DNA from 3 places in the Numidum massiliense genome. Region 2 is predicted to be linked to each of the others. Evidence: a T-box and tRNA genes for the amino acid it is inferred to sense, from the RefSeq annotation. Region 2 holds a T-box; the other regions hold tRNA genes.
What was found. A T-box is a leader RNA that pairs with one kind of tRNA and senses whether it is charged. The one in region 2 lies ahead of argS (arginine--tRNA ligase), so its partner is inferred to be a tRNA-Arg.

Region 1 (2,264 bases), 510 kb from region 2:
CGCGTAGCCATCACCCGAGACGAGCTCCATAAGCCATTCTTTAATTTGTTCGTCGGACACTTTTTGCCCGCTGTTTGTGAAGGAGTAACCTGGTGCCGGTCTCCCCCCACTTACTTTCTTCTCCTTCACCCGATAGTGTTTCTGATAGTAATAGGTGGAACGCGGTACGTGGACAATCCGTAAAACGGTTTGGATCGGGTATCCCTTAGAAATCCACTTGTCCGCTACTTCAATCTTTTCAGCAAGTGAGGGTGCTGCTTTTTTACAAGATCACGCAAAATGGCAATTTCTAAATCCTTTTCGCCCAACAACCGTTTTAGCTGATCATTTTCCTGAGCAAGATCACTGAATTCGCGTGGTTGGGCGGATTCGATCGGGACGTCCCCGTAGTGCCCGTCCTTATATTCGCGAACCCATCGGTTAAGCAAGTTAGAACCGAGATCATAGCGGCGAGCAACTAGCGCTTGGTTACCAACCTCCATGGCTTCCTTTGCGACTTGGATTTTAAATTCCTTGGTGAACTGACGGCGTTTCATTTGATTCTGCCCCTTTCATCACTAGTATAACTTAAAGTGTTTAGTGATGTCCAAGTTACTATAGGGGCTTAATAGTAGGCTTGTCAATTTGACGTTGCCTTCACGATCTTTAATCCATGCTGTAAGAACAGTCGCTTTAACGCACAAAAAAAGATAATCCATCAATATACCACTTGACAAAATCAAATTCAACATTCTTTCGCCCATTGGGGCATTTATTTTACGGCAAAATAAGAACATACGTACCCACAGGACGTAATAACATGAAAGGACACATCAGAAAACGTGGATCTAAATGGTGCTTCGTACTCGATCTCGGACGCGACGAAGAAGGGAAGCGCCGGCAAAAATGGTTCAGTGGCTATCGGACGAAAAAAGAGGCTGAACGTGCTATGGCTGAAACGATCAGCGAGATTAACAGCGGGACGTTTGTTGAACTACTAAAATAACCTTCGGTGATTACCTAACAGACACGTCATCAGTGGCTTACAGGATACAGCAGTAGAGATCTTTCATGAGGGAATGGACAAAGCAAAAAGACAGCATAACAATTAATAACGCTTTACCCCGATAAAGGTTAGCAATATGTTTGCAAATGAGCCTCAGACAAAAACGACGCGGTTTCGCGCACAGACGAAAAACCGCGTCATATCAACGTTTTACATGGCGCGCCCGGTAGGATTCGAACCTACGGCACCCAGATTCGAAGTCTGGTGCTCTATCCCCTGAGCTACGGGCGCATACAGAGTAGGTAACCTACATCCTACCGCTTCGTAATTATATCGTTTCGTTTCAAACAGTTGGAGGCGCAGCTACCCCGTGTAGCAAAATATCGATAACATCGCGCAGATCTTCCTGCTCCTCGCGCTGACCACCACTATCCGGCAAAAACTGGCTTACAAAAACGTAACCCCACACACTGGAAAGAATAGCGCGTCCAATCGCAAAGGGCGATAAGTCTGAGCGGAATTGCCCCGCTTCCTGCTTTTCTTGAATCACGCGCTCTATTATGGCGATCACCTTAGTTCCTAGATGTTCTTCAATGACCAGTTTCAATTCGGGGTGGTACATCGATTCTTGCATAACAACCTTGACGAGCGACCAATTTTTTTCTAGCAACTCAATGCGGTCGACCAGCAACGCAAACATCTCATCTTCAAACGACTGCTCGCCCGCTCCCAAAAATGACTCCAACGTCTGCTTGAACAGTGGCGTTGTCGCCCTTGCCAGAACCGGATACACAATACTGAGCAGCAACCCTTTTTTCGTCTTAAAATGTTTAAAAATGGTCGCTTCTGCCACGTTAGCCTTCTTGGCAATTTCGCTCGTCGAAACACCATTGTAACCTTTTTCGGCAAACAATTCAATGGCCGTTTCCAAGATGCGCCGCTGCTTTTCCGTCATTCTGCTTTGTTTTTGGATGTCGGAAAACAACTGATCGATGCGCGTAGACGACCCGGATTGCCGCTCGTTTAGTTCATTCGTTTTTTCCGCCATTTGCTTACTTTCATTTCGCGAAGGTTGTTCGCGTCGTGCCATCCCTTGAGCAAGCTGCTCACGTTTCCTTTGTTCCCGGTCTTGTGTTGCCATTACGTGACACGCTCCCTCCTACAGGCGCGGACGAAAACATCCTCCAACGACGGAAGCGCCTGACCGTCCGAGTCCGCATCTGCGAATTGCTGGCGCAACGCGCTGACCGTTCCTTCCGCTACGATTTCCCCGGCATTC
Region 2 (2,264 bases):
CACGGCGGCAAGTCATATGCGGCGAGGGACACGACGTCTGCGCCTTCCGACCGTTCTAACAACTGTTTCTGCTCGAGCAAGGCGACGACCTCATCCATTTTATCGTTATAAAACGCCTCGCCGTCGCTCGAATCGAAGCTGATCCCGAGCAAGTCGTATATTTTTTGGAATTCTTGCAGCGACTCGTGGCGAAACCACTTCCACAGTGCGACTGCTTCGGCCTCACCGTCTTCCAATTTTTTAAACCACGCGCGCCCTTCTGCTTCTAAGGACGGGGAAGTTGCCGCTTCGTCGTGAAAGCGGACGTATAGTGCGAGCAAGGTGGGAATCGGTGCTTTCTCCACCTCAGCCGCATCTCCCCACCGTTTGTAGGCAGCCATCAGTTTTCCGAACTGCGTGCCCCAATCGCCCAAGTGGTTGATACGCACCGGACGATAGCCGCACTTTGCATACATGTTGGCGAGCGCGTTGCCGATCACCGTCGAACGCAAGTGCCCCATAGAAAATGGCTTGGCGATGTTCGGTGACGAAAAATCGATCGGCACCGCCTCTCCTCGGCCAATGTCACACGAGCCGTACCCGGGCCCCTCCGCGAGTACGTTCGCGACGACCGCCTGCCCGACGCGAGTCCGGTTGAGAAATATGTTGACGTAAGCCCCGACTTGCTCCGCCTTTTGTATTGGAGCTTGCATCGCCTTTTCTGAAACCGATTTTTCCCGAGGATGTTGCGCCACCTCTTGCACACATTCGCCATGTACATACGCTGTCAGCTGTGCGGCAATTGCTTGCGGTGGGCGACGAAAACGTTTGGCCAACGCAAAACACGGCAAGGCGAAATCACCGAGCGTCGGGTTAGGCGGAGTTTCCAATAAACGGTATATATCCGCCACTGCCACTTCGGCACCGTTTAACGATTGCACAGCAGAGGTAAGTATTTGTGCCACTTGTTTTTTTACATCCATCTTGCTCCCATCCTTTCGTAAACGGACATTTTCTATAAAAGAAAAAAGAAAAACCTCTCATCCCTATTCAACACATAGAGACGAGAGGTTATTGCCTTCTCCCGCGGTACCACTCTTATTGCTTCCGTAGAAGCCTACTTTTCGTCACACGGACTTGAAGCGTTAACGGGCTTTTCCCGGCACACCCTACTAAGCGCACGTCGTTCAGGTGTACATCTACAAGGTCCGCTTCATCTACCGCCGGTGCATCGGGCTCTCACCGTTCCCCGACTCGCTGCACACCGCCCGCGATAAACTACTGTCCTCATCATCGATCGCATCTGTCGTTTTGCTCATTATACCGATTCAGGCCGCTAGTCGCAACTACGCCACACATTTGAAAACAGTGTTATGTGGTCGGATTGGCGAGATACTGTTCCTCCAAAGCCTCTTCTACAAAACGGACAGCTTATCGTATAATAACTATAACACGCCAATACGCCCTGAGCGTATGCGTTTCTCTTACGGAAATGATTACTACAAAAGGGGACAAGTAATGGATACGAGTGTTTTTATTCATTGGATTACAGAATATGGCTACATCGCCCTGTTTATTAGTTTATGGCTTGGGATTGTCGGTATGCCGATCCCTGACGAAGTGATCGTCATGAGTGCAGGCGCGGTGTCGGCGATGCGACTCCTCCAGCCCGTCCCCTCTTTCCTCGTCACCTACCTCGGCGTTATTTCTGGATTGACGATCGGTTACCTCATCGGTAGAGTGGCTGGTACGCTGCTGCTCGACAAGCTGCTTCGAAAAAAGAAGTGGCAGAAATACGTCGACAAGTCACGGCATTTATTGGACAAATACGGGCCGTTCGCTCTCTGTATTAGTTATTTTTTTCCTTTTGTCCGGCATCTCGTACCTTATCTCGTCGGCATGAACAAAATGTCATTCGGCCGTTACACGTTATTCTCGTTTACGACCGGATGTGCATGGACCGCCCTTTATTTTGTCCTCGGCTTCCTTTTCGGATCACACATCGAAAAAATTGGGCGCCTCGTCAACCAATTTGGCTGGTACGCCCTTTACGCCTTGCTACTAATCGCAACAATAGCACTCGCGGTCAAAGTATACACTGCCGTTAAGTCCGCACCGAAAGGCGAATAAGAAATGAAAACGTAAATCCCCCTCACTTCGGACACGCAACTAAATCGTAACGGTCAAGCACTTTGCGCAATTTTTGCTGTACCTCATCCATAGGCAAAGCCAGTGGTTTACGGATGACGGGGCGAATTTTACCCATGAGCGCGAGACTCGCTTTC
Region 3 (2,264 bases), 1.3 Mb from region 2:
GTAAATCGGGTGTCAACCACCGATTACGAAAGTTGGAACAGATTGCTGACAACTTGCGAAAAAAGAGTAATCCGGGGTAAAATCGTGTTATAATAGGACAAGTGACATTTGTAGGGGGATGAACGCAATGGCAGAAACTGCAGAAAAAAACGTTGTCGTTAAATTAAAGACGGGATTACACGCTCGGCCTGCCGCGCTTTTCGTGCAAGAAGCGAATAAATTTGCCGCTGAAATCTTTGTTCACAAAGGTGACAAAAAAGTAAACGCGAAAAGCATTATGGGCATTATGAGCCTGGCGATTAGTACGGATACGGAAATTAAGGTTTCCGCGACCGGATCCGACGCCGCGGAAGCAGTCGAAACGTTAGCTGCAATGGTTGAAAAAGACGAATAAACGTGAAACACATGGAAAAAGGCATCGCCCCTCAATAGGATCGATGCCTTTGCCTTTTGCCTTTTGTCGTTTATTTGTTGTCTGTTTATTTGTTGTCCGGTTTTTGGCGAATAATGTCGTCGACTAAACCGTACGCTTTCGTTTCTTCCGCGCTCATAAAGTAATCGCGATCGGTGTCCCGTTCAATTTTTTCCAGAGGTTGGCCGGTGCGCTCCGCCAGAATCGCATTGAGGCGTTCGCGGGCGCGCAAAATGCGTTTCGCGCGGATCTCGATGTCAGACGCCTGCCCTTCGGCACCGCCGAGGGGTTGGTGGATCATCACTTCGCTATTGGGGAGCACGAAGCGTTTCCCTTTCTCCCCCGCAGCGAGCAAGAAAGCGCCCATGGAAGCGGCCAATCCGACGCAAATCGTCGAGACGTCCGCTTTAATGAGTTGCATCGTGTCGTAAATAGCCATCCCTGCCGTAATCGACCCGCCAGGGCTGTTAATGTACAGCGAAATGTCTTTATCCGCGTTTTCTGCGTCTAAAAAGAGCAACTGCGCGATGACTGTGTTGGCGACGTTGTCGTCAATCGCACTGCCGAGAAAAATGATGCGATCTTTGAGCAAACGCGAATATATATCGTAGGCGCGTTCGCCGCGGTTCGTTTGCTCGATCACTGTTGGAACTAACGTCATATGTGGAACCCCCTCAATAGTTTGTCATCTTTCCTGTTCTTATTGTAACCTTTTGTAACCCTTTGGTCAAGAAAGGTCAAACGCGTCTTAAGGCTGTAAATTTGCGATGGACGCGCTTCAGACGATGTCTTATGTAACGAAGTGGAGCTATTTTCTATTGTATACCACATTGTCGATTTCGATAAACGCGTTTGCGGCTGGGCGCGGCCTAGAAGCCGCCGACCGGTCACATACGCGAAGCGACTGACTGCCAATGACGGGACAGCGTACGAAGCGCTTCAAATGAGAAAAGCCAACCGCGGAGAACGCAGTTGGCTAATTACTGTTGGCGCGCCTACCAGGATTCGAACCTGGGCACCTGGTTCCGGAGACCAGTGCTCTATCCCCTGAGCTATAGGCGCATAAACGAACAAACATTATTATATACAAAATCCGAGTAAAAAGCAAGATGGTATTGCAGGCCGTTTTTGCTTATCATAAAGGTAGGTGATTGCGATGCAAACTGGCTTACATTTAGTGCAAGAGCAAAGACAACAATTGGTGATGACGCCAGAATTGCGCCAGGCGCTCTCTGTACTGCAGTATTCCGCCACCGAGTTAAACGCTTACTTGCAAGAGCAAGTGCTGGAAAATCCGGTACTCGATATAGCGGAGCAACCGGTGAAGAAAGGAGCGGGCGAAGGCGACGTATATGCGACGTCTTGGCACGGCGTTACCCGGTCGTCGCGCCGCAGTGAAGGCGAACTAGACAAGTGGTGGGAAAACGTCAGTGGCGAGCAGACGCTTCCCGAGCATATGGAGGAGCAGCTGCGCTTTAGTGAATTGGACGCCGCCGAACGGAAAATCGCGCGGTTTATAATTGGCCTTCTCGATGAACGAGGGTATATAAACATTTCTGTCCAGGATATATGTAAACGTTTTGATATTGAGGGAGTAGACGCGGAACGCGTGATCCACACGTTGCAGCAGTTTGAACCGGCAGGTATTTTTGCCCGCAATTTACAGGAATGCCTCTTACTGCAAATTGCTCGACAAAACGATCCTCATCCGCTACTCGCGGAAGTCGTCAAGCACCATTTGCAGCAGCTAGCAGATGGTAAGTGGCAACAAGTGGCGCGCGCACTTGACTGTGAATCGAGCGAGTTGCAACAAGTCGTCGAGGCGCTGCGGCGGCTAGATCCGAATCCAGGG

Region 1: it has a tRNA-Arg gene. The T-box ahead of argS (arginine--tRNA ligase) is inferred to sense a tRNA for this amino acid. The anticodon was not compared.
Region 3: it has a tRNA-Arg gene. The T-box ahead of argS (arginine--tRNA ligase) is inferred to sense a tRNA for this amino acid. The anticodon was not compared.

The regions. Positions count from the first base shown of each region.
Region 1 is NZ_CTDZ01000009.1:2,658,224-2,660,487, forward strand. Features, by position in the region: gene BN1247_RS12450 (IS3 family transposase) at 1-234, opposite strand, end outside; gene BN1247_RS12455 (transposase) at 225-536, opposite strand; partial or broken gene BN1247_RS12460 (Arm DNA-binding domain-containing protein) at 800-1,002, shown strand; tRNA gene BN1247_RS12465 (tRNA-Arg) at 1,201-1,276, opposite strand; gene BN1247_RS12470 (TetR/AcrR family transcriptional regulator) at 1,329-2,126, opposite strand; gene BN1247_RS12475 (ABC transporter ATP-binding protein) at 2,126-2,264, opposite strand, start outside.
Region 2 is NZ_CTDZ01000009.1:2,144,337-2,146,600, forward strand. Features, by position in the region: gene argS (arginine--tRNA ligase) at 1-962, opposite strand, end outside; T-box leader at 1,036-1,282, opposite strand; gene BN1247_RS10355 (DedA family protein) at 1,498-2,109, shown strand; gene hpaI (2,4-dihydroxyhept-2-ene-1,7-dioic acid aldolase) at 2,132-2,264, opposite strand, start outside.
Region 3 is NZ_CTDZ01000009.1:3,430,222-3,432,485, forward strand. Features, by position in the region: gene whiA (DNA-binding protein WhiA) at 1-80, shown strand, start outside; gene BN1247_RS16095 (HPr family phosphocarrier protein) at 128-394, shown strand; gene clpP (ATP-dependent Clp endopeptidase proteolytic subunit ClpP) at 480-1,073, opposite strand; tRNA gene BN1247_RS16105 (tRNA-Arg) at 1,400-1,474, opposite strand; gene rpoN (RNA polymerase factor sigma-54) at 1,569-2,264, shown strand, end outside.